Regions from separate parts of the Paenochrobactrum pullorum genome, predicted to be linked through region 1. Evidence: predicted binding sites of a transcription regulator. Region 1 holds the regulator's gene; the other holds the start of a gene.
What was found. The regulator LexA, encoded in region 1, represses DNA repair genes until DNA is damaged. The targets are predictions, from matches to a motif close to TGTTCNNNNTGTGTTCNG.

Region 1 (15,310 bases):
TTCAGCGAGTTTAACCCAAGTGTTTCTACATAAGGGCGCATGATAAAAGGAGTAGCGCCCAAGAGGGCAATAATAATCAGGCCGCCGATGGTCCATTTGACAGGTCTTTGCATCAGTGCATCTTTCATGGCATGCAGAAAAAAGGGAAGATGATGTGGCTTGGGCTGCATCGGGTATAATTATAGTGGCACCTTATCGTAATTTATCAAAAAAATTTTAACCGGTGCAAGTTTTCAAAATTGAAGTTCATTTTGATTGATTTAATTTGACTATTACGTAAAAGGAAGTTTTGCTTCTTCTATATCAGTTGGTAAATCCAGCTATTGGTATTTTCAGGCGAAAGGTCAAGCTTTGCGGCGCGAGTATTATACGATTACCGAATTAACGCGCGAATTTGGTATTTCGACACGAACCTTGCGCTTTTATGAGGATGAAGGCTTATTGCAGCCGGAAAGGCGTGGTCGTACGCGTTTATTTCGCCCTGCTGACAGGCATTTGCTGCGTCAGATTTTGCGCGGCAAAAGGCTTGGTTTTTCGATTGCCGAAATTCGCGATATTATTCGCATGTATAGCGAGCCGCCATCAGATACCGAGCAGCTGAAATTGCTGGTTCGTCATGTCAATGACAAGCGTGAAGAGCTGGTGCAGAAAAAACGCGATATTGAAGAAACGCTGAGTGAATTGGAACGAATTGAAGAAATCTGTATCGAGCGGATTGCCGAGCTTGGTGTTTCGACTTAATCCTCTATTGAAGTGCAGGGAAAGTTTTTGCTGAGCATAATTGCGCACTTTCCTGCAAAGATTGGCTCATCTCCTCTGTCGCCTGACCATTATAAATCTGCTTGGCGATATTTTTCTGATTGATATTTTCCGTCACACAGGTGCAGAACTTGGCACATAATTCTGGTGTGCCTTGTTGGGTGCAATTGCTTTGACATGCTTGTAAAAATGCGCGTTCAGGGCCGGCAGGTGGCAAGATGAAGGTGAGTGCGTAGATTATTGCCATCAACACCGGTTGGTGGATCAGGTAAAAAGCCAGACTATGTTTGCCGATAAAAGTGAGCGGCTTTGAAATTTGTACTTCTTTATCGGAGCTTTTAAGCCAGACATTGAGGTTATATGTCTGGCAGATTTTCGCCAGAGCAATACCGGTCAATACCGCGCTGAACCATGGAAACAGTGGCACATAATCATTGGATGTGGGGGGGATGGTGCCAAGACCGACAAATTTGAGCAGCGGTGCATTAAAGACATCAGATTTTGCATAATCGGGTGCAATGAAAAACAGCAATGCAAAAAGCAGAATGAGCAATGCAGGCAGACGCAAGAAGAGCAGGCCCAGCACGCTTGCCAATGCGATTTGATGCAAAATGCCAAAAAAGATAAATGAATTTGGTGATGTATAATATGTCAGGCCGCTAATTGCTGCAGCAGCAATGACAATCATAGTGAGGCGCTTGCCAAAAGAATGCCAGCGAATGGCTTTGCCATGGGCCAGATAAAGGCTGAAGCCAACCAGAATGAGAAAGCTGCTGGCAATAAGACGGGCAAAGAGTTTCCAGCCGCCATGTGATGCGGTGCCGGGTTCCATATAGCCAAAGAATTCCAGATCCCAGCCTGTATGATAAATCGCCATTGCAATGAGGGCGAGGCCGCGCGCAATATCAATGCGATTGAGGCGTGAGGGGGAGGTTGTGGCACTCATGGTGTAATTAAAACCGCCTTGGCAAGCTGCTGGAATATGAATGATTATTCGTAGCACGACACTATGTTGCAGATAAAGAGCGCAACCAGGAGCTTGCAATTACCATGATGAATTTTAAGTGAGACACGTAAAAAAGCCCCGGAAACTATCCGGGGCTTTTTTATTTTCAAACTTATTTGCGTTTTGCCACTGGCACGTAATCGCGTTCTGCTTCGCCGGTGTAAAGCTGACGCGGACGACCGATTTTCTGCTGGGGATCTTCGATCATTTCCTTCCATTGTGCGACCCAGCCAACAGTACGGGCAAGGGCGAACAGCACGGTGAACATTTCGGTCGGGAAGCCAAGAGCCTTCAGCGTAATACCGGAGTAGAAGTCGATATTCGGGTAGAGCTTCTTCTCGATGAAATATTCGTCGGTCAGCGCGATGCGTTCCAGTTCCATGGCTACGTCGAGCAACGGATCATCTTTGATGCCGAGCTCGGCCAGCACTTCATGCGTGGTTTTCTGCATGATTTTAGCGCGTGGATCGTAGTTCTTGTAGACACGGTGACCAAAGCCCATCAGACGGAACGGATCGTTCTTGTCTTTTGCTTTCGCAATATATTCAGGGATGCGGTCAACAGAGCCGATTTCAGCAAGCATGTTCAATGCTGCTTCGTTGGCGCCGCCATGTGCAGGGCCCCAGAGGCAGGCAACACCAGCTGCGATACATGCAAAAGGATTGGCGCCTGAAGAACCGGCCAGACGAACTGTTGAGGTCGATGCGTTCTGTTCGTGATCGGCGTGCAGAATGAAAATGCGATCCATTGCACGGGCAAGTACTGGGTTGACCTTGTATTCTTCACAAGGAACAGCAAAGCACATGTGCAGGAAGTTAGATGCGAAATCGAGATCGTTTTTCGGATAAACGAATGGCTGACCGATGTGGTATTTATAAGCCATTGCTGCCAATGTCGGCATTTTTGCGATCAGGCGGATGGAAGCAACCATGCGCTGATGCGGGTCGGTAATGTCTGTTGAATCGTGGTAGAAGGCGGACATTGCGCCGACGCAACCGACCATTACGGCCATTGGGTGGGCATCACGGCGGAAGCCGGTGAAGAAGCGTGTCATCTGCTCGTGGAGCATGGTGTGACGGGTCACACGGTAGTCGAAGTCGGCTTTTTGAGCCTGTGTCGGCAGTTCGCCGTAAAGAAGAAGATAGCAGGTTTCTAAGAAATCGCCATTTTCGGCTAATTGTTCAATCGGATAGCCCCGATAGAGAAGAACGCCTTCATCACCATCAATATAGGTGATTTTGGATTCACATGATGCGGTTGACGTAAAACCCGGATCGTATGTGAAGGAATTGGCATTCTTGTACAACGGACCGATATCGACAACATTTGGACCAACGGTGCCCGCTCGCACCGGCAGCTCAAAGGTTTTTCCGTCGAGGGTAAAACTAGCTGTCTTGTCAGACATCGGTATTCCTTTCATGTCCTCATTGCTTATGTCGCCGCTTGGGTGCGGCTCTTATTCAAGCAGATAAAGTGCATGTTTGTCCAATTATCACTTAGTCTGCTTCGTGAATAACTGGCCGCCAAACTATCCCAAAGAACCAATGTTGCAATGCTAAAAAGCTTCAACTTCAGCAAGTTTTCGTGTTTGGCGGCCATTTTTTCAAACTTAAACGATTTGATCGCGAATTCGTCCCAGAGCTTCCTCACGACCGAGCACTTCCAGCACATCAAAAACGCCGGGAGATGTCGATTTTCCCACTAGGGCTGCACGTAAAGGTTGTGCAACCTTGCCAAGTTTGAGGTTTTTTGCTTCAGAAAATGCGCGCGCAGTAGAATCAAGTGCTGCGGCAGTCCATTCTGTTGTTGCTTCCAGAGCCGGCAAAACATCTTTGAGAAGGGCACGACCTTCATCATTGAGAATGGCTGATGCTTTTTCATCTAATGCGAGCGGGCGCTGAGCAAACAAGAACTGCGCGCCTTCCATCAATTCGACCAATGTTTTGGCGCGATCTTTCAGGCCCGGCATAGCAGCTAAAAGCTGCACACGTTTTTGCTCATCAAGAGCGGCAAGCATTGTTTCACCACCTTCAAAATAAGGCAGATTTTCAATCAGTGTGTTGGTCAGCTCTTCACTGTCGCGGGCACGGATATATTGTCCGTTGATGGCTTCCAGTTTCTGGAAGTCAAAGCGCGCTGCCCCTTTATTAATGTCGACAATATCAAACCATTCGATCATCTGCGCGATCGACATGATTTCATCGTCGCCATGGCTCCAGCCAAGACGGGCGAGGTAATTGCAAAGCGCATCCGGCAGATAACCCATCGCGCGATAAGCATCGACACCCAAAGCGCCATGACGCTTGGAAAGCTTGGCACCATCCGCACCGTGAATAAGCGGGATATGCGACATGGACGGAACATCCCAGCCCATGGCATTGTAAATGACAGTCTGGCGGGCTGCGTTGGTGAGATGGTCGTCACCACGAATAATATGGGTGACGCCCATATCATGGTCATCGACAACCACTGCATGCATATAGGTTGGCGTGCCGTCGGAACGTAAAATAATGAAATCATCGAGATCTTTGTTCGGGAAGCGCACTTCGCCCTGAACCGCATCATCGACAACGGTTTCACCTGTTTGCGGTGCTTTAATACGGATAACCGGCTTGATGCCTTCAGGAGCCTCATCGGCCGAGCGATCTCTCCAACGACCATCATAACGAGGCGGGCGGCCTTCGGAGCGTGCCAGTTCGCGCATCGCATCCAGCTCTTCCGGTGTGGCATAACAATAATAAGCCTTGCCACTGGCAACCAGCTCTTCTGCGACTTCACGGTGACGGGGCGCGCGTTCAAATTGGGAAATAGCTTCGCCTTCCCATGTCAGACCAAGCCATGTCAAACCGTCCAGAATAGCGGTGGTGGCAGCATCGGTTGAACGTTCACGGTCGGTGTCTTCAATACGCAGCAACATTTTGCCGCCGCGGTTTTTGGCATAGAGCCAGTTGAAGAGTGCAGTGCGTGCACCACCGATGTGAAGATAACCGGTCGGGGATGGTGCAAAGCGGGTAATAACAGGCTTGGACATGACAGCTCCGCTGTAATTTTTTATCAACAGATAGCATAATCGCTCGCAATCTGCTGCATGGTAATTTGATTTTTTGTAAAACGCAGACCCAAATATCAGCGCTGGTCAAAGCGCATATAAGAATAGGCTTCGGTTTTATATAAAGCTCATGTAGCATAGGTAGCATCGTGCGCAAGGGCGTGCGGCTAAGTTTTTCTATAATCGTGCATGATATAGCGGAGGCAGATTAAGGGGAGGAAAGGGGCTGGGCCGGGGGGCAAATACGAACCAAAATGAGACGGTTGCGCCTGCTATTGATGAGCGTGCGTTATTAAAAGAGCTGCGCGGAAATCTTTCTTATTCGCCTTTTTTGCCCGATCCTGCCATTCACGATTATCCGCTTGAAGGGCCACCCGCTGAGCCATTTGAAAATCTGGATGAAACCGGGTTTCGGGTTCGTATCCAATTATATATTGTCCAACTGCAATCGGCTTTGCAGGCCGAGCGTGAGCGGGGCACCGGTTTTTTACTGTTGCCGGTCAGTGCCGGTGCGGGTGTAATCACCTATTTTACCCAAGCACAGGAAACCAGCTGGTTGTCGCTTATACTGCCATTGTGTTTATTGGTGGCGATGCGCTGGTGGGTGCGGGAGCGGTATTATTGGTCATCCATCCTGTTGTTGGCGATTTTTTTCCAGATTGGAATGTTTTGCGGCAAGCTGGAAACCTGGCGTTATTCCACGGCAATGGTTGGCTCGGATGTTACGACGCGGTTGACTGGGCGTGTTGTCGGCTTGGAAGCGCAATATACCGGTGGCTGGCGGTTGACGATAGACGTCTTGTCAACCGAGCGACCCGTTTTACGCTATGCACCGGAGAGATTGCGAATGACAGCACGCGATATCCCCGCGCAAACGGAAATCGGCTCCACACTTACCGGACTTGTACGCTTGCGTCCCCATTCCGGGCCAGTACGACCGGGTAATTACGACTTTGCCTTTAATGGTTATTTTAAAGGTAATGGTGGCAATGGTTTTTACATGGGCACGCCTGTTTTGGCGAAGACTGCTTCATTAAGTTGGGTGGGGGATACATTTTCTTATGCTATTGCCACACTTCGCCATATTGTCGGCACCCGTGTCACCAGTGTGGTGAGCGGGGAAGACGGCGCCATTGCTGCTGCATTGATTTCGGGGCAGCGCGACGGCATTAGCGAGCATACAAATGAAACTTTGCGCAATTCCGGCTTAGCACATGTTTTGTCAATTTCGGGTTTGCATCTGGCCTTGGCCGCAGGTGTTGTCATTATCGGTTTTCGCAGCGTTGCAGGCTTGTTCCCATCCTTTGCTGCAAGGCATCCGATTAAAAAATATGCAGCCGCCGCAGCATTGTTTAGCTCTGCGTTTTATTTGGCGCTATCGGGCTCTGATGTAGCGGCGCAGCGCAGTTTTGTGATGATTATGGTGATGCTTGTAGCTTTGCTTTTTGATCGCGCGGCACTCAGCATTCGCAATCTTGCAATCGCAGCACTCATTGCCTTTATCAGCTCGCCGCATGAAGTGCTGGGGCCAAGTTTTCAAATGTCTTTTTCAGCAACAGCTGGTTTGGTAGCGGCCTTTGCGTGGTGGAGTGATAGAAAATCAGCACTCCATAATCAGGGCAAGATCGCTAAAAGACAAAAGAACTCGAAGCTCAAAAAATGGTTCGTGCCAATTGTTGCAACTGCCGCCACATCAATTGTCGCTGGTATTGCAAGCGGCATTTACTCAGCCTATCACTTTAATAATACAGCACCTTTTGGTTTACTCGGCAATATATTGGCGATGCCGGTGATTTCCATCATTATCATGCCTTTTGCGGTTTTAAGCTTGTTGTTGATGCCGCTGCAGTTGGATTGGTTGCCGTTGCAGATCATGGGGCTTGGCGTTTGGGGCATGCGACAGATCGCCGAGTTGGTTTCATCAATCGCACCGGCAGGAAATCCCGGAATTATATCATCGGGGGCAATTATCAGCTGGACAATTGCGGTGGTGATTGCAGTCATCTGCACGACGCGCTTGCGCAATCTTTCGTTATTATTAGTGGCTATCGGCTTTTTCTTTTATTTCGTGGAGAATGATCCCGATATAATGATTTCCGAGGATGCCAAACTGGTGGCGGTTGGCCTTGCCGATGGACGACTTGCTGTCAACCGTTCGCGTCCGTCGCGTTTCACAATTCAAAATTGGGCAAAAGCTTATGATGTGAGCGAGATTGTTCCACCGGTAATAGCTGGTTCAAAGAAAAATGGCACTTATCAGGAAAATGCATTTTATTGTGAAGAAAACATCTGTTCAATCACACTCGCTGACGGGCGTATGCTGAGCTATACCGAAACACTAAGTGCAGTCGAAACGGCGTGTCATATTGGGGATGTGGTTATATTGGCAGTGGCGGGTAAAAAACCGGAATGCATGGCTGCAGATAAGCTCGTGATTACGCGGCGGGAGTTAGCTTTGAAGGGGGCGCTTGAGATCAGGCTTGGCGATCCAGTTATTCAAGAGGTTAATGCCAAAAATAATGTTTCGGCAGGTATGGGATTACATCCGGTCTTTGAAGACGAGAATGATGCTGACACTTTTGAGAGTGAGCTTGATGAACCAGAACCATATGATGCTATCACAAATGTGGCTGCTACTGACCTGCAATCTCAACAATCTGTTAGTAAGAATTTAGAAAATGATAATAAATTACTGAAATATAATGATAAATTGACATATTCGGTTGGTGATCCGCAACGCCCGTGGCATCTATATCGTCTATACTCCCGCGCGGGGCGTGGCCTTGCCGATTATGTGGCTCCAAAGGCAAAAGCTAATCAGAAAAATTCACCTATCAATGATGATAATTGATCATCCTGCATTATCGCTTACGGCTGTATTTATTCAAGAAAACCAAATTTCGATGAAGCTGTTATGATCCTAAAATTATGGCAATAATTTACGATCTCAATAGACGCTGAAAAACAAAGATGCCCATGAGCTTAATAATAAGATAACCGTTCGGCAGGCGTAAACTTTAGATCATATATGATTGCGTCTCGGTTTCATAAGCCACACAAATGTTATGAAAGGAACCAAACCAATTATCATTGTGACATAACGGTTTGGTTCGCATCGGGTTTAATAATTGCACTGGCCGGATTAGTAGCGGCGTATCAATCCGACCAGCTTGCCCTGAACCTGTACGCGGTCGGGGCCAAAAATTCTGGTTTCATAAGCAGGGTTGGCAGCTTCGAGTGCGATGGATGCGCCTTTGCGGCGGAAGCGTTTTAAGGTTGCTTCTTCGTCATCGACAAGGGCAACGACGATTTCTCCCGGATTGGCGTTATTGCCGCGGCGGATCACAACCGTGTCACCTTCAAAAATTCCGGCTTCGATCATCGAGTCGCCTTTCACTTCGAGTGCGTAATGCTCGCCAGAGCCGATCATATCCATCGGTAAAGTGATGGTACGTGTCTGGTTCTGAATGGCGGAAATGGGGACGCCGGCAGCAATGCGCCCCATGACAGGCACAGAAATTGTATCGCTGTTTTCAAAAGCAGCATCCACTGGTGCGGTTTCGGGTTTTGCTGGTGCAGCAGGTTTGCCCAGACTTCCTTCAATCACGCTTGGGGAGAACTTTTTTTGGGAGTTTAACCCCGGGGCAATGGAATCGGGCAGGCGGATGACTTCCAATGCGCGGGCGCGATTGGGAAGGCGGCGAATGAAGCCGCGCTCTTCCAATGCGGTGATCAGACGATGAATACCGGACTTGGAGGCCAAATCCAAAGCATCCTTCATTTCATCAAAAGAGGGCGGGATGCCGACTTCTTTCAGACGTTCGTGTATGAAAAGAAGTAATTCATGCTGCTTGCGGGTTAACATAAGCTAAAGCCCCCCAGAGTTAAGAATCAAATTTAAAAACAAATGCAGAACAAACACTATCTGTTCTTTGCTTGTTCTGCAAGTGTCTCTTAATCATATTTTAAGGTGGTAAAAAATGGATACTTGCCGCGAAGATTTTTTTGCATTAGAACAAAGTAGGAACTTAAAATTAAGTGGCATATCTCTTGTGGAAACAGGCTATAATTGCTGACATCTGCCGCAGGATGGATGTGCTAAATCATTGGCGGCTGTTATCTGTAGCAGTTAACCAAAGTTAAAAGATAAGGTGGAGTTAAGCGCATGGCAGGTAGTGTCAACAAGGTTATACTGGTCGGCAATCTTGGTGCGGATCCGGAAGTCAGACGGCTAAGCTCCGGTGACCCTGTCGTTAATTTGCGTATTGCGACTTCTGAAAGCTGGCGCGACCGCCAGTCCGGTGAGCGCCGCGAAAAGACCGAATGGCACAGTGTTGTGATTTTCAATGAAAATCTGGCCAAAGTCGCTGAACAATACTTGAAAAAAGGCGCGAAAGTTTATCTGGAAGGCGCTTTGCAGACCCGTAAATGGCAGGATCAGAACGGCAATGAACGCTATACGACTGAAATCGTGTTGCAGAAATTCCGTGGTGAATTGCAGATGCTCGACAGTCGCGGTGAAGGCGGCGGACAGGGCCGTTCTTTTGACGGTGGCGGTCGTTCGCAGATGTCTGATTATTCCGGTGGCGGTTCATCGGGCGGCTCTGATTTTGGTAGCTCAGGTCCATCATCCGGCGGCGGTTTCTCACGCGATCTGGACGATGAAATTCCATTTTAATGAAAGAAACCGATAAAAATGAGCATTTAATTGCAAAATTTTGATCGGTTTTTGCATGAAATTTAAGGAATATGCGCGAGTTTTGATAAAAACTCGCGCATTTTTTATATGTGTGGTTTATCTTTTCCAGCCGCTATGCTCGATATGACGACCGCTTTAAAAAAATTAAAAAACTTTAATCTGTTTGCTATTCGTCAATGTTCTGGGGTTAAAATCATTTTGGATGAATGGCGTTTATCGATTCCGTAACAAGTGTATAAGCACTTGCAAATGAGCCGGAAAGCCTGTGCGCTGAGGGAAGTTTGATGATTAAGAAAGTGATGATCGTTGAGGATAATGAGCTGAACATGAAGCTCTTTCGCGATCTCATAGAAGCCCATGGCTATGAAACTATCCGCACCCGCAACGGGCTTGAAGCGCTTGACTTGGCGCGCGAGCATCGCCCGAACCTGATTTTGATGGATATTCAGTTGCCGGAAGTCTCTGGTCTTGAAGTCACCAAATGGCTGAAGGATGATGAAGAACTGAAAGTTATCCCTGTTATCGCTGTCACTGCATTTGCGATGAAGGGTGACGAAGAGCGCATCAGGCAGGGCGGGTGTGAAGCTTATATTTCAAAACCGATTTCAGTACCGCGTTTTATCGAGACAATTAAATCTTATCTGGGTGATGCTTAAAGTGTATTTCGAAAAGTGTGAAGCGGTTTTCGGATGAGATACGCGGAAAAAATAAAATGTCAGAGCATTTCTAACGATTTAACTTAATTCGGAAATGCTCTGAAATCTAACGCAAAACCAGAATTTGGCAGTTTGCTCCGGCATCAATGGCCGGTGCATTGGCTTCTCTGATTATGAGAGCATTGGCGCGCGCCAACATTCCCAGCATGGACGAATCCTGTACGGGCAAAGGCTGCACGATTAAATCGCCTTGATCGTCAAGGATATATTCCGCACGTACATAATCACGGCGATGATCATTTTCCGGCATATGGATTGAGAGTGTCGCCTTGCGGATATCGGCGCGATAGCTGTGGCCGGTTAATTTGGCAATCAGCGGCAGCAAAAATAAATATCCGCAAACCATGCTGGAAACCGGATTTCCCGGCAGGCCGAGCACATGAATGATGCGGCCATTGGCGGCGGTCAGGCTGCCATGCATAAGTGGTTTGCCCGGACGCATAGCGATTTTCCAGAAATCCAGTTCCATGCCGCAGGCGGTGAGTGCTTTATGCACCAGATCATGATCGCCGACAGAGGCGCCGCCAAGTGTTACCAGCACATCGACATTATCATCCATCGCCCGCTTGATAGCAGCAATGATTAAATCTGTCTGATCCGGCACAATGCCTAAATCTATCGCTGTTGCATCTTGTGCACGCACCAGTTCGGCAATGCCGCTGGAATTGGACGAAATGATCTGGTCTTCTGCCGGAATTTTCCCCGGTGCGACAAGCTCGTCACCGGTTGCCAGAATAGCAACGCGTGGGCGGCGGGTGACTTGCAGCTCTGCATTGCCGCTGGCGGCGGCAAGCGCCAAGGCAGCTGCATCAAGTTTGCGCCCAGCTGGTAATAGTTCTTCGCCGAGTTTGAAATCCAGACCGGCGCGGCGGATATGTTTGTGTTTGATGATCTCGCCGCAGACTTCGATCATATCCCCATTGCGGGTGACATTTTCCTGAATAACCACGCTATCGGCGTCAGCCGGTACCGGTGCGCCGGTGAAAATGCGGATGGCTTCGCCTTTAGCAATTTGCCCAAGATAACGTTTTCCTGCAGCTGCTTCACCGATCACACGAAACTGACTGGGATAGCTGCCATCTTTGTTGGCGCGTACCGCATAGCCATCCATGGCGGAAGCATCAAAAGGGGATTGCAAGTAATGGGCGACCATAGGCGCGGCGAGGGTGCGCCCGCCTGCCTGATGGATGGAAACTGTTTCACTCAGGCCCGCTTGGACATTTTCAGTCAGACGCTTTAACGCCTCATCAACGGGTAAAAGTGCCATTTTTATTTATCCTTGGAGGATGTAAACCAATCGCCGGATTTACCGCCGTGCTTTTCAATCAAATGGATGTTTTGAATAGTCATGCCTTTATCAACGGCTTTCGCCATATCGTAAATGGTGAGGCATGTGACGGATGCTGCGGTGAGGGCTTCCATTTCAACGCCGGTGCGGCCTTTCAGGCGCGCATTCGCGGTGACTTTAAAACCTGGCAGATTTTCATCCGGCTCGATCTCGATACCAACTTTAGTGAGCATCAACGGATGGCAAAGCGGAATGAGATCAGCGGTTTTTTTGGCAGCCATAATGCCGGCAATGCGTGCAGTTGCCAGTACATCACCTTTGGCGGCATTGCCGGAGAGAATAAGAGCAAGCGTTTCAGGTCGCATGACAATCGAAGCTTCGGCGACAGCTAAACGCTCGGTTTCCTGCTTGTCGCCAACATCGACCATATGGGCCTGTCCGGATTGATCAAGATGGCTCAGCTTGCTCATAGGCTTCAACCTCAGGCTGTCTGACCGGTCAGAAGGGTGTGGGTTGCAGAACGCACATCCTGTTGACGCATCAAGCTTTCACCGATCAGGAAAGTTTCGATGCCGGATTTTTGTAAACGCAGGCAATCGTCATGGGTGAAGATACCGCTTTCGCCAACCAGTAGATAATCATCCGGAACCATTTTGGAAAGACGTTCACTGACGGCCAGATCCACTTCGAAATTGCGCAAGTTGCGGTTGTTAACGCCGAGCATTTTCGACTGCAATTTGAGCGCACGTTCCATTTCAGCTTCGTCATGCACCTCAATCAATGCATCCATGCCGAGCGAGAAAGCGGCCTGTTCAAGCTCTGCAGCCAGCTGATCATCAACACTTGCCATGATGATGAGGATGCAATCAGCACCCCAACTGCGTGCTTCATAAACCTGATAGATGTCAAAGAGGAAATCTTTGCGCAAAGCTGGCAGGGAACAGGCGTTGCGCGCGGTTGTCAAAAACTCCGGCGCACCCTGAAATGAAGGTGTGTCGGTGAGAACGGACAAGCAAGCCGCGCCACCTTCTTCATAGGCTTTGGCCAGCAATGGCGGGTCAAAATCCGGACGGATCAGTCCTTTGGACGGGCTGGCTTTTTTAATTTCGGCAATCAGGCCAAATTGTTTATTGGCTTTCTTTTGCAGCAAAGCATTGAAAAAACCGCGTGTCGGCAGCTGATCGGCAATTTTTGCCTCAAGCTCTGCAAGCGAGACTTTGGTTTTAGCTGCCGCAATTTCTTCCCGCTTATAGGCTTCAATTTTTTTCAAGATATCAGTGCTCATACCATATCCTTATTCCGCTTGCTCATTGGAAACCTGAACGAGCTTATTCAAGACATTGAGTGCTGCACCGCTGTCGATGGAAAGGGCAGCTTGCTCTACACCTTCTTTCAAAGTTGAGGCATGGCCGGCAATCAAAAGGGCTGCACCTGCATTCATCAGCACAATATCACGATAGGCATTTTGTGCGCCATTGAGCACGTCTCTCAACGCTTCAGCATTATATGCACCGTCGCCGCCTTTAAGTTCAGCCGGTTCTGCACGGCGAATGCCGACATCTTCAGGGCTGATTTCAAAGCTGCGGACTGTGCCATTTTCCAAGGCGCTGACATGGGTGACGCCGGTGGTGGTAATTTCATCAAGGCCGTCACCATAAACAACCCATGCGGCTTCAGAGCCTAGTTCTTTCAGCACATGTGCTAAAGGCTCCACCCATTCGCGCGCATAAACGCCGACAAGCTGACGCTTTACATGGGCAGGGTTGGAGAGGGGGCCGAGCAGGTTGAAAATTGTACGTGTGCCAAGTTCCACCCGTGACGGGCCGACATGGCGCATGGAGGAATGATGGTTGGGCGCAAACATAAAGCCCAAGCCCGCCTCATAGATGCAGCGGCTGATCAGATCGGCATCGGCTTCAATATTGACACCAAGTGCAAAAAGCGCATCGGCAGCACCGGAACGAGATGACAATGCACGATTGCCGTGTTTTGCCACCGGAATGCCAGCACCTGCCACCACAAATGCCGAGCAGGAGGAAACATTGTAGGAGCCTGATTGATCACCGCCGGTGCCGACAATATCAATGGCATTGGCAGGGGCTTTGACTTCCGTGACGCGGGACATCATCGAGGCGACAGCGCCGCTGATTTCAGGCACGGTTTCACCGCGTACGCGCAGAGCCATCAAAAAGGCGCCGATTTGAGAGGGCGTCGCGCGCCCTGTCATCATGATATCAAAAGCTTGTTTTGCTTCTTGCACATTGAGCTGCGTTCCGAGCGCAACTTTTGCAATGAAATCTTTAAAATCAACCATACTCACCTCTAAAATGCCATCGCATTGTTGATCGCGGTTTGATTGATTTTAACCGGATATTGTTTCTGCAATTCGGCAATGAGCTGTGTCAGAAGGTCATCAGACAAGCCATTGGCAGCAGCTTTGCGGCGATCTTCTGTGATTGATTCTGCACTGATACCGGCAGGTTCAACCACATCGGTGACTTTAAACAGGATTTGCGCATCATTGTTTGGTGTCGCGGCCGTGTCGACATGGCCGTTGGCACCACGGAAGATCGCAGCAACAGCGGCAGAGCCAAGCTCAATATCGTTGGCTGCACGGGTAACCCCACGTTTGGTGTTTTTTGTGACGCTCAGTTCTTCTGCCAGTGCATCGAGTGATGTACCGTCCTGAATTTTCTTTTTCATATCGTCAGTTTTAGCAATCAGATTTTTAATTGCTTCATCGGCCTTCCACGCCTCGACAACTGTATCTTTCACTTCATCAAGCGTGCGGTCACGGGCAGGAATGATATCATCGGCCTGATACCAGAGGAAACCATTGGTGCCCAACGAAAGCGGGTCATTATCAATGCCTTTGTCGGTTTGGAACAGATTTGCGACGAGCTGAGCCTGAGCAGGAAGGTTTTCAACCGGCTTTTCATTCATATCGTTGCCTTCGGCATCAATGGCATCAATGGTAATCGATTTCAAACCAGCCTTGGTTGCAGCTTCAGCCAGAGGCACCCCATTGGAAATGTCCTCTTCAAACTGATCGCGCACATTGGCAATGGCGGTCGCTGCAATGGTGGTTGCAAGGCTTAAGCGAATTTCTTCTTCAACTTCGGCAAGCGGCTTAGTGTGTGCGGCATCTATTTCGGTTACTCGGATAATCACAGGGCCAAACGCACCTTTGACAACTTCACTTGCCTGATTGTGGGGCAGGGCAAATGCTGCTTCTGCGAGTACCGGATCCGGCAGTGCGGTTTTTTCAAACGTACCGAGTTTGATGTCTTCAGCCGACTTGTTGAGTTCTTTGGCCAGATCATCGAAGCTCATGCCGGTTTTAATTTTTTCGGCAGCAGCATTGGCAGCTGCTTCATCAGTAAAGCTTAACTGTTCGATTGTGCGCTTTTCAGTGGTTGAATAGCGACTCTGGTTTTTTTCATAATAGTCGCTGACTTCTTCAGGTGTAATCTGGCTTGGATCAGCAATATCGGCTGGCTCCAGCTTGACATAAGTAAGCTTGCGATATTCAGGTGCTGCATATTGCGACTTATTGGTTTCAAAATAGGTTTTAAGCGCATCTTCGGAAGGGGCAGCAATATCGGCAACCTTTTCCGGCTGGATGGTGATGTAATCAACTGTGCGGCTTTCGCCTTCATAAAGTGCAAGTGCTTTCAGCAATGTATCAGGAACGCTGATGCCATCGGTGACAGCTTCAACAATTTGCTGACGGCGGGCTACTTGCGTGCGGCTGTCGAGATAATCCTGCGCACGAATATTGGCCTGACGCATC
Region 2 (15,310 bases), on a different contig from region 1:
CTTTGCGTTGAAGCCAATGAATTGCCCGGGTCACGTGATGATTTTCAAACATGGTTTGAAATCCTATCGCGATCTGCCAATTCGTTTGGCTGAGTTTGGTAATGTGCATCGTTATGAACCATCAGGCGCTCTGCATGGCTTGATGCGTGTTCGCGGCTTTACGCAAGATGACGCGCATGTGTTCTGTACTGATGAACAGTTGGCGGCAGAATGCCTTCGTATCAATGACCTGATCTTGTCTGTCTATAAAGACTTTGGCTTTGAAGGCATAACGATCAAATTGTCGACGCGTCCTGAAAAGCGTGTCGGCTCGGATGAGCTTTGGGATCGCGCCGAAGGTGTGATGATGGAAGTTCTGGAGACAATTAAAGAACAGTCTCCGGAAATTAAAACGTCGATCTTCGAAGGCGAGGGCGCGTTCTACGGTCCGAAATTCGAATATACGCTGCGTGATGCGATTGGTCGTGAATGGCAATGCGGAACAACACAGGTCGACTTCAATTTGCCGGAACGTTTCGGTGCTTTCTATATCGGTAATGATTCCGAGAAGAAGCAGCCGGTGATGATTCACCGCGCGATTTGCGGCTCAATGGAGCGTTTCCTTGGTATCTTGATCGAAAATTTTGCCGGTCATATGCCTTTGTGGTTCGCGCCAATTCAGGTGGTTGTGGCAACGATTACATCCGATGCAGATGATTATGCGCGCGATGTGGCTGCAACGCTGAAAGCTGCCGGTTTGCAGGTCACGACCGATCTTCGCAATGAGAAGATCAATTATAAGGTTCGTGAACATTCACTGCAGAAAGTGCCGGTTATTCTGGTTTGCGGTAATCGTGAAGCGGAAGAGCGCACCGTCAATATCCGCCGTCTTGGTTCACGTGACCAATCGTCCATGAGCCTTGATGAGGCTGTTGCATCACTGGTGAAAGAGGCAACACCACCGGATTTGGTGCGTTTGAAAAACGAAAACGTCTGATTAAGGCGTTTGGCTTTAAATAATTGATATGCAATCACGGCATTGGTCAGACTTTGAAAGTCTGGTTGGTGCCGTGTTTTTTTGTTGTGGCTGCAAAACAAGCGGCTACAAAAAATGTTACGCAACTATTTGGTCGGGCTTTACTCTTTGCCATGATTTGGTGCCGAATTGACTTTAAAGCTTTTTCAAAGTGCAACAATGGTAACAAAGCTTACTCTTCGGGTTCCCATTATCTGCAGATGTGGCTATGAAATTAAGAGCTTTATATAGTTTTTTGCCTGATTCTTTGCCGAACGGGCTATTCTCTGATTGGTGGTTTTAATGCGTCTTTCGCAGTTCTTTTTGCCCATTCTTAAGGAAACACCTAAAGAGGCGGAAATCGTCTCGCACCGTTTGATGCTGCGCGCTGGTATGATCCGTCAGCAGTCTGCCGGTATCTATGCCTGGTTGCCTCTGGGTTTGAAAGTCCTTAACAAAGTTAATGCGATTATCCGCGAAGAGCAGAACCGCGCCGGCGGTAATGAAATTTTGATGCCGACCATCCAGTCTGCTGATCTTTGGCGTGAAAGTGGTCGCTATGACGCTTACGGCAAGGAAATGCTGCGCATTAAGGACCGCTCTGAACGGGAAATGCTCTTTGGCCCGACCAATGAAGAAATGGTCACCGACATTTTCCGCTCTTATGTGCGTTCATATAAAGATTTACCGCTTAATCTTTATCACATTCAGTGGAAGTTCCGCGACGAGGTGCGCCCGCGTTTTGGTGTAATGCGCTCACGCGAATTCCTGATGAAGGATGCTTATTCTTTCGATATCGACTACGAAGGCGCAAAAGCGGCTTATTATCGTATGTTTGTATCCTATTTGCGCACATTCTCCCGCATTGGTGTGCAGGTTGTGCCGATGCGCGCTGACACCGGCCCTATCGGCGGTGATCTTAGCCATGAATTCATTATTCTGGCTGAAACCGGCGAAAGTCAGGTTTTCTGTGATCGCGCCTATCTTGATCTGGAAGTGCCGGGCGCCGACATCAACTTCTTTGATGATGCAGCAATGGCAGCCATTGTTGATAAGTGGACGACACCATATGCGGCCACCGAAGAAATGCATGACGAAGCTGATTGGGCAAAAGTGGAAGCTGGCAAACAGGTAGCTGCACGCGGTATCGAAGTTGGCCATATCTTCCATTTCGGTACCAAGTATTCCGAGCCAATGGGCGCTAAGGTTCAAGGCCCTGATGGTAAAGAACATCTGGTTTCGATGGGTTCTTATGGTATCGGTCCGTCACGTGTTGTCGCTGCGACCATTGAAGCCTCGCATGATGATGATGGTATCATCTGGCCAAAAGCTATCGCTCCGTTTGATGTTGGTATTGTCAACATGAAGCCGGGTGACGAGGCTTGTGATGCCGCTTCTTCCAAGATTTACGAAGCATTGATCAATGCCGGTCTTGATCCGTTGTTGGATGACCGCGACGAGCGTGCAGGCGTGAAATTTGCAACCATGGATTTGATTGGCTTGCCGTATCAGGTGATTGCAGGCCCGCGCAGTGTTGCCAATGGTGAAGTTGAAATTAAAACCCGTGCAACCGGCGAAAGACAGACCCTTTCCGTTGAAGCAGCGATTAATTTCCTGGCAGGCCGATAATGACAAAAACGGCGGCAGCTTCTGCCAAACGCGTCGAGAAAAAAGCATCCAGTTTGGATTCGAAACCGTTTTCGGTGTTTGAACGCATGATCGCTTGGCGCTATTTGCGAGCGCGCCGCCGCGAGACTTTCATCTCGGTGATTGCCGGTTTTTCTTTCACCGGCATCATGCTGGGGGTGGCGACCCTCATTATCGTTATGGCGGTCATGAATGGTTTTCGAAGCGAATTGATGACCCGTATTCTCGGTATCAATGGTCATTTGATCATGCAGCCAATAGATCAGCCACTGGAAGATTATGCTGATCTGATCAAGCGTGTGGATGATATCAAAGGGGTTACCTTTGCCATTCCTGTAGTGGAAGGGCAGGCACTGGTGCAGGGCAATATTGGTGCCGGAACCGGTGCTTTGGTGCGCGGTCTTCGTGAAGAAGATATTGATAAGCTGGAACTGGTTGCTGAAAATATCCGTCAGGGTACTTTGCAAGGCTTTGATGACGGTGGCAGTGTGGCTATCGGTACGCGTATGGCGCAAAATCTGGGGCTGACCATTGGCGACAGTCTCAAGGTGATATCGCCTGACGGGGATGTGACACCTTTTGGTGTGAACCCGCGCGTGAAATCTTATGATATAGCTGCGATTTTTGAAATCGGCATGTCGGAATATGATGCCTCGATTGTCTTGATGCCCTTGAATGAAGCACAGCTTTTCTTCAATCAGGAAGGTCGTGTACAATCCTTGGAAATCTTTATCGATAATCCGGATAAAGTTGACGAATTAAAAGGGCCGGTGGAAGAAGTGGCAGCAAGGCAGCTGCTGTTGACCGATTGGCGACAGCGCAACCAGACCTTCTTTTCAGCCCTTCAGGTTGAACGCAATGTGATGTTCATGATTCTGACATTGATCGTATTGGTGGCAGCCTTGAATATTATTTCCGGCCTCATCATGCTGGTGAAGGATAAAGGGCGCGATATTGCAATTTTACGCACTATGGGTGCTACCCGCGGTTCCGTGATGCGCATTTTCCTGATGACCGGCGCTGCTATCGGCTTTACCGGCACATTGGCTGGTGTGATTCTCGGTGTGGTTGTTACATTGAATGTGGAATCGATCCGCCAGTTTTTCTCATGGATCTCCGGCACCACATTGTTCAGCCCGGAGCTTTACTTCTTGAGCCAGCTTCCGGCCAAGATGGATTTGGGCGAAACGCTCACGGTCATTATCATGGCACTGGTATTGTCTTTCATCGCAACCATTTTTCCGGCATGGCGCGCTGCCAAGCTCGATCCTGTTGAAGCTCTGAGGTACGAATAATGGCTGCGGAACCGATTTTACGCCTTTCCGGTGTCAGTCGTGCCTATAAAGAAATTGACCGTGAACTGGTCATTTTGAAAGATGCTGAATTTAGTCTGAAACGCGGGGAGATGGTGGCACTCGTTGCGCCATCGGGTGCAGGTAAATCCACACTTTTACACACGGCAGGCTTGCTGGAACGTCCCGATCATGGTGATGTGTTTCTCAATGGCCGCTCCTGCAGCGAATTGGGCGAGGGTGAGCGTACGGCCATTCGCCGTAATGACATTGGCTTTGTTTATCAATTCCATCATTTGCTGCCGGAATTTTCAGCACTTGAAAATGTGATGATGCCGCAATTGATCCGTGGTTTGCCAAAGGCAGCAGCAGAAAGTCGTGCGCAACAGCTTCTGGATTATATGAAAGTCGGTAAACGTGCATCGCATCGTCCGGCTGAATTGTCGGGTGGTGAACAGCAACGTGTGGCGATTGCCCGTGCCGTTGCCAATGCGCCGCTTGTTCTGCTGGCAGATGAGCCAACCGGCAATCTTGATCCGCATACATCATCTTATGTGTTTGAGGCGCTGGAAGCATTGGTGCGTCAGTCAGGTTTGTCTGCATTGATTGCCACACATAACCATGAACTGGCACGCCGGATGGATCGCCGTGTGACCTTGCAGGATGGCAAAGTCATCGACGTTTAAGCCATTATTTTACTTATATTTTTGGCAAACTGAAGAGGGCTTTTAAGCCCTCTTTTTTTATGCCTGTCATGGTTTGCAGCTATAAAACGCTCTTTTCCCACCATAATGCTTTCAGAGAAAATTTCATAAATCATAAACTATGAGTAGAACATACATGGTACAAAGTGCTTGACTTTGGAACAATAATGGAACAAATTAAAAACATAAGAGAACAAACAATGGAGTTTCCCGATGACGGATCTTATTCAGGATGTGATGTCTTTTATTTCTGTCAGTCTGTTCATTGCGACATTCGCAATTTGGATCAGCGCAATATAGTCTCGGCTAAACTGTCCGTCTGTTGATAAAATGGGATCGCTTAATCTGATAGCGTTCTCATGATTGATGAGGCTGGACTTTCAATATTTATTCCCCGACAGTCATTGTCAGGTTGGAGGCAGAGTCGTCATTAAGATGCGATTTCTCTGCCTTTTTAAAAGTGCTCGTGATAGGGTGCGTCAAATGACTGATGAAGCAATTGCAAAGCGTGATATTTTGCTGCTTCAATGAAGATCCGGGAATATATATATGACTGATGCACATCATGATCTGCCAGCTGTAATCAATGCTCAGGCACCAAAATTTGTGCATTTACGTGTCCACTCTGCTTATTCGCTGCTTGAAGGTGCATTGCAGATTGGAAAAATTATCAAACATGCGATTGCCGATGATGCACCGGCGATTGCGGTAACCGATACAAATAACCTCTTTGGTGCGCTTGAATTTGCGCAAAAAGCCTCCAAAGATGGTGTGCAGCCGATTATCGGTTGCCAGCTTGATATTTGCTTCGGCGATCATGTTGAAAATAGCCGTACTGCGAACCGTCGTGATGTGTTGGATCTGGCGCCTGTCGTTCTTTATGCCAGTACTGAAGAAGGCTATGCCAATATGGTGCGCCTTGTCAGCCGGTCATATCTGGAAACCGCTGATGGCGATCCGGTACATATCCGCTCGGAATGGTTGGCAGAACTATCTGAGGGCATTATCCTGCTCACCGGCGGCCCATTGGGGCCAATCGGCAAATCGATCAGTGCGGATCGTGAAGAGAGAGCCGAGCAGCGTTTGGCTTTCCTGAAAGAGCATTTCGGCAACCGGCTTTATGTCGAGCTACAAAGATTTGCCAATTATGACAAAGTTTTGGAAGCCAAAACTGTTGCGCTTGCTTATAAATACGAATTGCCTCTCGTGGCAACAAACGAAGCTTTTTTCTTAAAATCGGAAGATTTTGAAGCGCATGATGCTTTGCTGGCTATTGCTGAAGGGCAGATCATTTCCAATGATGATCGCCGCCGGTTGACTGCGGATAATTATTTGAAATCGCAGGGTGAAATGGCAAAACTTTTTGTTGATTTGCCGGAAGCGATTGAAAATACCATCGAGATTGCGCAGCGCTGCTCCTATTTTACGCAGACGCGTGCACCGATTTTGCCGCGCTTTACGGGTGAGTCTGATGACCCCGAACAAGCTTTGCAGGCAGAAGCCGATGAACTCGCGCGTCAAGCACGCGAAGGCTTGAAATTCCGTCTTAAAACGGCAGGTCTTGCTGAAGGTTATAGTGAAAAAGACTATGACGAGCGCTTGGAATATGAAATCGGCATCATCCAGCGGATGAAGTTTCCGGGCTACTTCCTGATTGTTGCCGACTTTATCAAATGGGCAAAATCACAAGGCATTCCGGTGGGGCCGGGTCGTGGTTCGGGTGCGGGGTCTTTGGTAGCTTATGCGCTCACCATTACCGACGTTGATCCGTTACGTTTTTCCTTGCTTTTTGAGCGCTTTCTTAATCCAGATCGTGTGTCGATGCCGGACTTTGATATCGACTTTTGTCAGGATCGGCGCGAAGAGGTCATCCGTTATGTGCAACGCAAATATGGCCGCGAGCAGGTAGCGCAGATCATTACTTTCGGAACACTTCAGGCGCGCGCGGTGTTGCGCGACGTTGGACGTGTGCTGGAAATGCCATATGGTCAGGTTGACCGCCTATGTAAATTGGTGCCGTCCAATCCTGCCAATCCGGTTTCGCTGGGGCAGGCGATTGAAACCGAGCCAAAAATCAACGAAGAGCGTGAGCAGGAACCGGTTGTTGGCCGTTTGCTTGATATGTCGCTCAAACTGGAAGGGCTTTATCGCCACGCTTCCACCCACGCTGCCGGTATTGTGATTGGTGACCGCCCGCTTTCCGAGCTGGTGCCGATGTATCGCGATCCACGTTCCGATATGCCGGTCACCCAGTTCAACATGAAATGGGTGGAGCAGGCCGGTCTCGTTAAGTTCGACTTCTTGGGGCTGAAAACCCTGACCGTTTTGGAAACAGCGGTCAAACTGGTGGCGCGCAAAGGCATCGAGATTGATTTGTCTCACCTGCCGCTTGATGACAAGCCGACTTATGACATGCTTTCGCTTGGTGAAACGGTTGGCGTATTTCAGGTGGAAAGTGCGGGGATGCGTAAGGCGCTGATTGGTATGCGCCCTGACCGTATCGAGGATGTGATTGCGCTTGTGGCGCTTTACCGTCCGGGGCCCATGGAAAATATTCCGACCTATAATGCGCGCAAACATGGCGAAGAAGAAATCGCCTCTATCCATCCGAAAATTGACTATCTGGTAAAAGAAACGCAGGGCGTTATCGTTTATCAGGAGCAGGTGATGCAGATCGCGCAGGTTCTGTCGGGCTATTCGCTCGGTGAAGCGGATTTGCTGCGCCGTGCGATGGGTAAGAAAATACGTGAGGAAATGGACAAGCAGCGCGTCCGTTTCGTGGATGGTGCGATGGAAGGCGGCGTTGGCAAGGCGCAGGCCAATACGATTTTTGATCTTCTTGCTAAATTTGCCGATTATGGTTTTAACAAATCGCACGCGGCTGCTTATGCGATTGTGTCGTATCAAACAGCCTATATGAAGGCGCATCATCCGGTTGAGTTTCTCGCTGCTTCGATGACTTATGATATGTCCAATACGGACAAGCTCAACGATTTCCGCCGTGAAGCAAAGCGCCTTGGCATCGAGGTGGTGCTGCCATCGGTGCAGACATCATATCGTCCGTTTGAAGTGGGCGAAAATAAAATTTTTTATTCACTCGCTGCAATTAAAGGTGTTGGTGAGGCAGCGGTTGATCACATTGCCGAAGTGCGCGGTGATAAACCATTTGAAGACTTGGAAGATTTCTGCGAGCGGATTGATCCGAAACTGGTCAATCGCCGCGTTTGGGAAAGCTTGATCAATGCCGGAGCGTTGGATTGTTTTGGTCATGATCGCGCTGCTTTAAGTGCCGGTATGGATCGCGTGACCGGCTATGCACAGCGCACACAAGAAAATGCTTTAAGTGGCCAGTCGGATATTTTTGGACTGAGTGGCGCACCAAAAGAAAAATTGCAATTGCCTTCTGCTGCCCCTTGGCTGCCGGCTGAAAAATTGCATCGTGAGTTTCAGGCGGTAGGCTTTTATTTGTCGGCGCATCCGCTTGATGAATATAACGAAGTGCTGGCCAGAATGCGCGTCCAAAACTGGGCTGATTTCTCGGCGGCTGTCAAAAAGGGTGCCAATGCCGGACGGCTTGCAGGTACCATTACCACCAAGCAGGAGCGTAAAACCCGCACCGGCAACAAGATGGGTATTGTGGCCTTGTCGGATGCCTCCGGGCAATATGAGGCGGTGCTGTTTTCTGAAGGTTTGGCACAATATCGCGATTTGCTCGAAACCGGTAAATCTGTGGTGATTACGGTGGCCGCGGAAGACCGGCCGGAAGGCGTGGGCTTGCGCATTCAAACAGTGGTTTCGTTGGAAGACGAAGCGTGCCGGATGCAAAAAGCATTGCGTCTCTATTTACGTAGTGCCGAAGCGCTTAAACATATTCAGCCACATTTCAACACCCGTGGGGACGGGCAGGTAAGTTTCATTGTCATCAAAGAAGACGGTCAGCGTGAAATTGAAATCGAATTGCCGCATCGTTATCGGGTGAGCCCGCAGGTTGCCAGTGCGATGAAGTCAATTCAAGGCGTAGTAGATGTTGAGTTGATTCACTAGTTGAAAGTCGGTTTATCGCTTTGTAACAGTTTGAAACTCAATTCAAATTTGCATATATTTCGCAAAACGCATTCAAAGTTTTGCGAAACATGCTTTAATTATTGGAAAATGTACCAGAAGGTACTATGACTGTGGCATCTTGTCATAAACAGAAAATGATTTTTTAAATGTCTGCCTTCACACAATCTGTCTCCCAAGCAGTGGAAGCGATGCGTGCATTGTTTCCGGAAACCCCGTTACAGCTAAATGATTTCTTGTCGAAAAAATATGGCGCGGAAATTTGGCTCAAGCGTGAAGATTTAACACCGGTTCGTTCTTACAAGATTCGCGGCGCATTTAATTTCATTAGTGCTGCTCTCAATAAGGTGGATGAAAGCGCGGTTTTTGTATGTGCCTCTGCTGGCAATCATGCACAGGGTTTTGCTTTTGTTTGCCGCCATTTTGGCCGCAAGGGCGTGGTTTTCATGCCGGTGACGACACCACAGCAGAAGATTGATAAAACGCGCACTTTTGGTGGAGAATTTATCAATATCGTATTGGTTGGCGACATTTTTGATGAATGTTATGCAGCTTCGCAAGCCTATGCGCGTGAAAATAACGGCGTGATGGTGCCGCCATTTGATGATGCTGCCATCATCGAAGGACAAGCAAGTGTGGCTTATGAAATTGCGGCACAACTGCCCGAAGGCACCAGACCGGATATGGTGCTGCTGCCTGTTGGTGGCGGTGGTTTGTCTGCCGGTGTGACCCATTATTTGCGCGATCTTGGTTGGCCGACGGAATTTTATTTCGTTGAGCCTGATGGTGCCTCAAGCCTCAAAGCAAGCTTGATTGCGGGTGAACGCATCAAGCTTAAAAAGGTTGATAATTTTGTTGATGGTGCGGCCGTTGCAGAACTGGGTGCAGAAAACTTCAAATATTTGCAGCAGTTTAGCGTTGATCAGGTGATGACTGTGCCGGAAAACCGGTTATGCGCCACCATGATTGAAATGCTCAATGTGGAAGGTGTGGTGCTAGAGCCGGCAGGCGCGCTCGGCATTGATGCGCTGAAAGGTTTTGATAAGGCAGAGCTTCGCGGCAAAAAGATCGTCATTGTCGTTTCAGGCGGTAATTTTGACTTTGAACGCCTGCCGGATGTGCGCGAACGCGCTATGCGCTACAAAGGGTTGAAGAAATATTTCATCTTCCGTTTTCCGCAACGTCCGGGCGCTTTGCGTACATTTTTGGATCTGCTTGGGCCTGATGATGACGTGGCGCGTTTTGAATATTTGAAAAAATCTGCGCGTAACTTTGGTTCGGTGTTGATTGGTATCGAAACCAAAGATACCGAAAATTTCGACAGGCTGGTTGAGAAATTCGATGCCTCTGGTTGGGCTTATCAAGATATTACCGACAATCAGGTTCTGTCTGATTTCATTATCTAAGGAACGAAGTCATTAAGTTTAAACGCATCGTGGTTTTAAAATCACGGTGCGCTTTTTATTGAGCAATAAAAAACCGGCTGATTTGCATCAGCCGGTTTTTGTGTTTTTAAGCTAAACCTATTAGCTGCAACCGCTCGTCGCGCCGCAAGTGTCGCATTTCAGGCAGGTGCCGTTGCGAACCATGGTGAAATTCTGGCACTCGGTACAGCTGTCACCGGTATAGCCCTGCATCATGGATTTCATCCGGCGGTCAGCTTCCAGTTTCTTGGCCGAGCTTACACTTTCAGCTTTTGCAGCCGCAGCATCAGCCGCTGCTTTATCGGAGAACAGTTCTGTTGCTGACGGCTGTTCCGGTGTAGTTTCAACGGCCGGAATTGCGTGTTCTTCATAGTCACGCTTGAAAGCTGTAGCACCATCACTGACCAGACCTACTGTTGTCGTGCGCGACGTTGCAGAGGCGGTTGTCGTGGTGGTTTTCAGCGTTGTTACATTTGAAGTCTGGGTTGTCTGTGTGCCAGCCGAACCTTTGGCACCCGATGGATTGCTGTCACCGCTCACCAGTGTGGGCTTGTAACCGCGTGTCCAGCCGGTGGCCAGCAGATTGGTTTTACCTTCTTTGATGCCTTTGCCCAAAGCGGTATTGCCAAAATCTGATGTATCAACATGCGCCAGATCATGGCGTCCGAGATAGGAAACCGCCAGTTCACGGAACAGGTAATCGAGAATGGATGTTGCGTTTTTAATCGCATCATTGCCCTGAACAATACCGGCAGGCTCGAATTTGGTGAAAGTGAAAGCTTCCACATATTCTTCAAGCGGTACGCCATATTGCAGGCCGAGCGAAACTGCGATGGCAAAATTATTCATCATTGCACGGAAGGCTGCACCTTCTTTATGCATATCTATAAAGATTTCACCCAAACGACCATCACCAAATTCACCGGTGCGCAGGTAAACCTTATGGCCGCCAACCAGCGCCTTCTGGGTGTAACCCTGACGGCGGTTCGGCATTTTATCGCGTTGATGCACAACCTTTTCGACTACTTTTTCAATGATGCGTTCTGTGACCTGAACAGCACGTGCTGCTGCCGGTGCTTCAATCAGGTTTTCCAGTGCATCATCTTCGTCGTCTTCATCTGCAATCAGCGATGCATTCAATGGCTGTGACAGCTTGGAACCATCACGGTAAAGCGCGTTGGCTTTCAATGCCAGCTTCCATGAAAGCATGTAAGCATTCTTGCAATCTTCCACGGTTGCTTCATTCGGCATGTTGATGGTTTTGGAAATCGCACCGGAGATGAAAGGCTGGGCGGCAGCCATCATGCGGATGTGACTTTCAACCGACAGGTAACGCTTGCCGATTTTACCGCAAGCATTAGCGCAATCGAAAACAGGATAGTGCTCTTCCTTGAGGAAAGGCGCGCCTTCAAGTGTCATCGCTCCACAAATATGAACATTGGCGGCTTCAATATCGCTCTTGGAAAAGCCCATTGCAGGCAGGATTTCAAAGGAGAAATCATTGAGTTGTTCATCAGTAAGCTTCAAAACATCTTTGCAGAAATCTTCGCCGAGTGTCCATTTGTTAAAGGCAAATTTGATGTCGAAAGCGCTGGCCAAAGCTGCATTGAGCGCGGCAATCTTCTCATCGGTAAAGCCTTTGGCGCGCAAGGCGGAAGGATTGACGCCCGGTGCCTGATTGAGATTGCCGTGACCGACTGCATATGCTTCTATTTCAGCGATCTGGTTTTCAGCATAGCCGAGGGTGCGCAAAGCTTCCGGCACTGCACGGTTGATGATTTTGAAGTAACCGCCGCCGGCAAGCTTTTTGAACTTCACCAAAGCAAAGTCAGGTTCAATACCGGTGGTGTCGCAATCCATCACCAGACCAATGGTACCTGTTGGTGCAATAACGGTGGCTTGCGCATTGCGGTAGCCGTGTTTTTCGCCCAATTCCAAAGCTTTGTCCCAAGCAGCACGTGCATGGGTAATCAGTGCCTGTTCAGGGCAATCTTGTGCAATAAGGGCAACCGGATTGACGGAGAGGCCTTCATAGCCTTCTGTTTCGCCATGGGCTGCCAAACGATGGTTGCGGATAACGCGCAGCATATTTTCAGCATTTGGTTCATAAGACGGGAATGCACCCAGTTCTTTCGCCATTTCAGCCGAGGTTGCGTAAGAAATACCGGTCATGATTGCTGTCAAGGCGCCGCAAATAGCGCGACCTTCGTCTGAATCATAAGGAATACCGGAGGTCATCAAAAGCCCGCCAATATTGGCAAAGCCCAAGCCCAATGTGCGATATTCATAAGAACGGGTAGCAATTTCCTTGGACGGGAACTGCGCCATCATTACCGAAATTTCAAGCACAATGGTCCACAGGCGGGCTGTGTGTTCATAGGCATTGATGTCGAATGTGCCGTCTGCATTACGATAGGTCAGCAAGTTGATGGAAGCCAGATTACAGGCTGTATCATCAAGGAACATATATTCCGAGCAAGGGTTGGATGCGCGGATCGGACCTTCGGCAGGGCAGGTGTGCCAGTCATTCATTGTGGTGTTGTAATGCAGACCCGGATCAGCCGATGCCCATGCAGCATAGCCGATTTTATCCCACAATTCGCGTGCCTTGAGGGTTTTGATGGTGCTGCCGTCTTTGCGTGCAGTCAGGTTCCAGTCACCGTCATTTTCAACAGCTTGCAAGAAGCCGTCTTGTAAGGATACGGAGTTGTTGGAGTTCTGACCGGAAACGGTCAGATAAGCTTCTGAATCCCAATCCGTATCGTAGGTCTTGAACTGAATGTCCGTGTAACCCTGCCGCGCAAACTGGATGACGCGACCGATATAGTTTTCAGGTACATGATTTTTCTTGGCCAGCTTGATTTCGCGCTTCAAAGCAGGGTTTTTGGCCGGATCAAAACAATCATTATTGTCAGCCTCGCAATTGATGCAGGCTTTCATAATGGCGGAAAGGTGCTGTTTGACGATCTTGGAACCGGTGACGAGAGCCGCAACTTTCTGCTCTTCTTTCACTTTCCAGTCGATATATTCTTCAATATCCGGATGGTCGACATCAACGACAACCATTTTGGCTGCACGACGTGTGGTGCCGCCTGATTTGATCGCTCCCGCTGCACGGTCGCCGATTTTGAGGAAGCTCATCAGACCGGATGAACGACCGCCGCCGGAGAGGCTTTCACCTGCACCGCGCAAATGTGAGAAGTTGGAACCGGTGCCGGAGCCATATTTGAACAGACGTGCTTCACGAACCCAAAGATCCATGATACCGCCTTCATTGACGAGATCATCGGCAACGGACTGAATGAAGCAAGCATGCGGCTGCGGATGTTCGTAAGCGGATTTTGACTTGGTCAGTTTGCCGGTTTTCCAATCGACATAATAGTGACCCTGACCCGGACCATCGATGCCATAAGCCCAATGCAGACCGGTGTTGAACCATTGTGGTGAGTTTGGCGCCACGCGTTGGGTTGCCAGCATGTAAGCCAGTTCATCACGGAATGCCAAAGCGTCTTCTTCAGAGTTGAAATAGCCGCCTTTCCAGCCCCAATAGGTCCATGTGCCAGCCAGGCGATCGAAAACCTGACAAGCATCCATTTCGGAGCCGTAGCGCTCTGATTCCGGCAATTGGGCCAAAGCGGTTTCATCAGCAACCGAGCGCCACAACCATGAAGGGACGGAGTTTTCTTCAACTTTTTTGAGCTTGGCAGGAACACCGGCTTTGCGGAAATATTTTTGTGCCAGAATGTCGGCAGCAACCTGACTGAACTGCGCCGGAACATTGATGTTTTCAAGACGGAACACAACCGAACCATCAGGGTTTTTGATCTCACTGGTGGCCGTGCGAAATACTATTTCTGCATATGCCGACTGGCCTTCTTTGGTAAAACGACGTTCGATCTTCATCTGTCCCATCCAACTTCTTGTGTGCCACAGCGCTATATATAGTGTGGCTTGTGTGTCATGCGGTTGATACAGGAGCTTCAATGCTTCCTGTGAAATTCAAGGTTTTGAACTGCTGTCGGTTACCACTTTTGCAAGTTGTAACCATAGAATTTTGCTGAACGTTCTCCGTTGAAAAAACGAGAGAAGCGCATTCTCATTGTGAAAAACGTTTGAATGCAGATGCGGTTGCAAACGGTTTTCATAATAAGCCATACACGGTATGCGGAAAATGACTCGACACTGATTATTACATCAAATTGTGTCTAATTAGTTTACGCACACAAGATGTAGCGTGTCCAGCGTGTTCTTACATCAAATTATGCTCATGCAAAGAAAGTTTTTCATCTGCATGACAAAATGCAGACATGAAATATCATTTCGAGAACAGCACTTTTGGGCACCTATTTTCGATTGAAATTATTTATGTCTGTGAAAGAACGGCCGGAAGATGAATACGCCCGGCAAATCACTGGATACCCAACTACTTCTTTATAAAGATGACTCGGCGCCAAGGGTCAAGCATTGGTTTAAATTAAACTAACGTGCACTAGATATTGTGGATAGGTAATCGAAAAAATGTGGATAGTGGGGAGAAAATAAAAAATGGCGGCCACGACCTTGCAAATCAGACAAAGCCGGAAATGAAGCTGGTTCAACCAGCTTCATTGATATAATCCTACTGTTATTATTGTTCGCCTGAGGTGATCGAGGGCGATAATTGTGGCGCAAAACCAAGGATCAATTTCTTCAATTCCGGCTCTTCAACCCGATCAGCTGCCACGTCTGGCGAAACCCAATCTAATATGCGTTCGCCACGCTCCGGCCATTTATCCAGCTGTTCAGTGAAAGCAACGGCATAAACAGCAACTGTAAAGCTGCTGATAGCTTCGGGTGGCATATCATATTTTTGATAATCATAAGTGCCGACAGGGATGGGATCAATCACGCCGCGAATGCCGGCTTCTTCAAAAGCCTCGCGCATGGCAGTGCGAGCTAAAGTGCGCCCTGTTTGCGGCCAGCCCTTAGGTATGATCCAGCGACCTGTGCCACGGCTGGTAATGGTGAGCAATTGCAGTTCACCATTTTCAATGCGCCATACCAAAGCCGCCACTTGTTGCAAGCGGCCATTTGGCAGCATTATTTTTTTTTGGGTAACCACACTATCGGGAGCAAATATGTTCATGGCGAATATTCTCTTTATTTTTATAGTGGGACGATTCGCTAAAATAACAATAGTCTGCTCGT

Region 2: a site for LexA is predicted at 5,015-5,032, ahead of dnaE (DNA polymerase III subunit alpha). Genes of this name have one in related genera too.

The regions. Positions count from the first base shown of each region.
Region 1 covers NZ_JBHEEH010000002.1:149,255-164,564, forward strand. The annotation lists gene JNC77_RS06945 (hypothetical protein) at 1-113, opposite strand, end outside; gene JNC77_RS06950 (MerR family transcriptional regulator) at 352-741, shown strand; gene JNC77_RS06955 (heparan-alpha-glucosaminide N-acetyltransferase) at 746-1,705, opposite strand; gene gltA (citrate synthase) at 1,878-3,170, opposite strand; gene gltX (glutamate--tRNA ligase) at 3,375-4,796, opposite strand; gene JNC77_RS06970 (ComEC/Rec2 family competence protein) at 5,146-7,665, shown strand; gene lexA (transcriptional repressor LexA) at 7,957-8,679, opposite strand; gene JNC77_RS06980 (single-stranded DNA-binding protein) at 8,980-9,492, shown strand; gene JNC77_RS06985 (response regulator) at 9,798-10,169, shown strand; gene JNC77_RS06990 (molybdopterin molybdotransferase MoeA) at 10,276-11,496, opposite strand; gene moaC (cyclic pyranopterin monophosphate synthase MoaC) at 11,499-11,987, opposite strand; gene trpC (indole-3-glycerol phosphate synthase TrpC) at 11,999-12,802, opposite strand; gene trpD (anthranilate phosphoribosyltransferase) at 12,812-13,831, opposite strand; gene JNC77_RS07010 (SurA N-terminal domain-containing protein) at 13,840-15,310, opposite strand, start outside.
Region 2 covers NZ_JBHEEH010000008.1:75,350-90,659, reverse strand. The annotation lists gene thrS (threonine--tRNA ligase) at 1-976, shown strand, start outside; gene proS (proline--tRNA ligase) at 1,298-2,623, shown strand; gene JNC77_RS12235 (lipoprotein-releasing ABC transporter permease subunit) at 2,623-3,936, shown strand; gene JNC77_RS12230 (ABC transporter ATP-binding protein) at 3,936-4,619, shown strand; gene dnaE (DNA polymerase III subunit alpha) at 5,187-8,681, shown strand; gene ilvA (threonine ammonia-lyase IlvA) at 8,849-10,105, shown strand; gene JNC77_RS12215 (vitamin B12-dependent ribonucleotide reductase) at 10,226-14,026, opposite strand; gene JNC77_RS12210 (NUDIX hydrolase) at 14,751-15,248, opposite strand.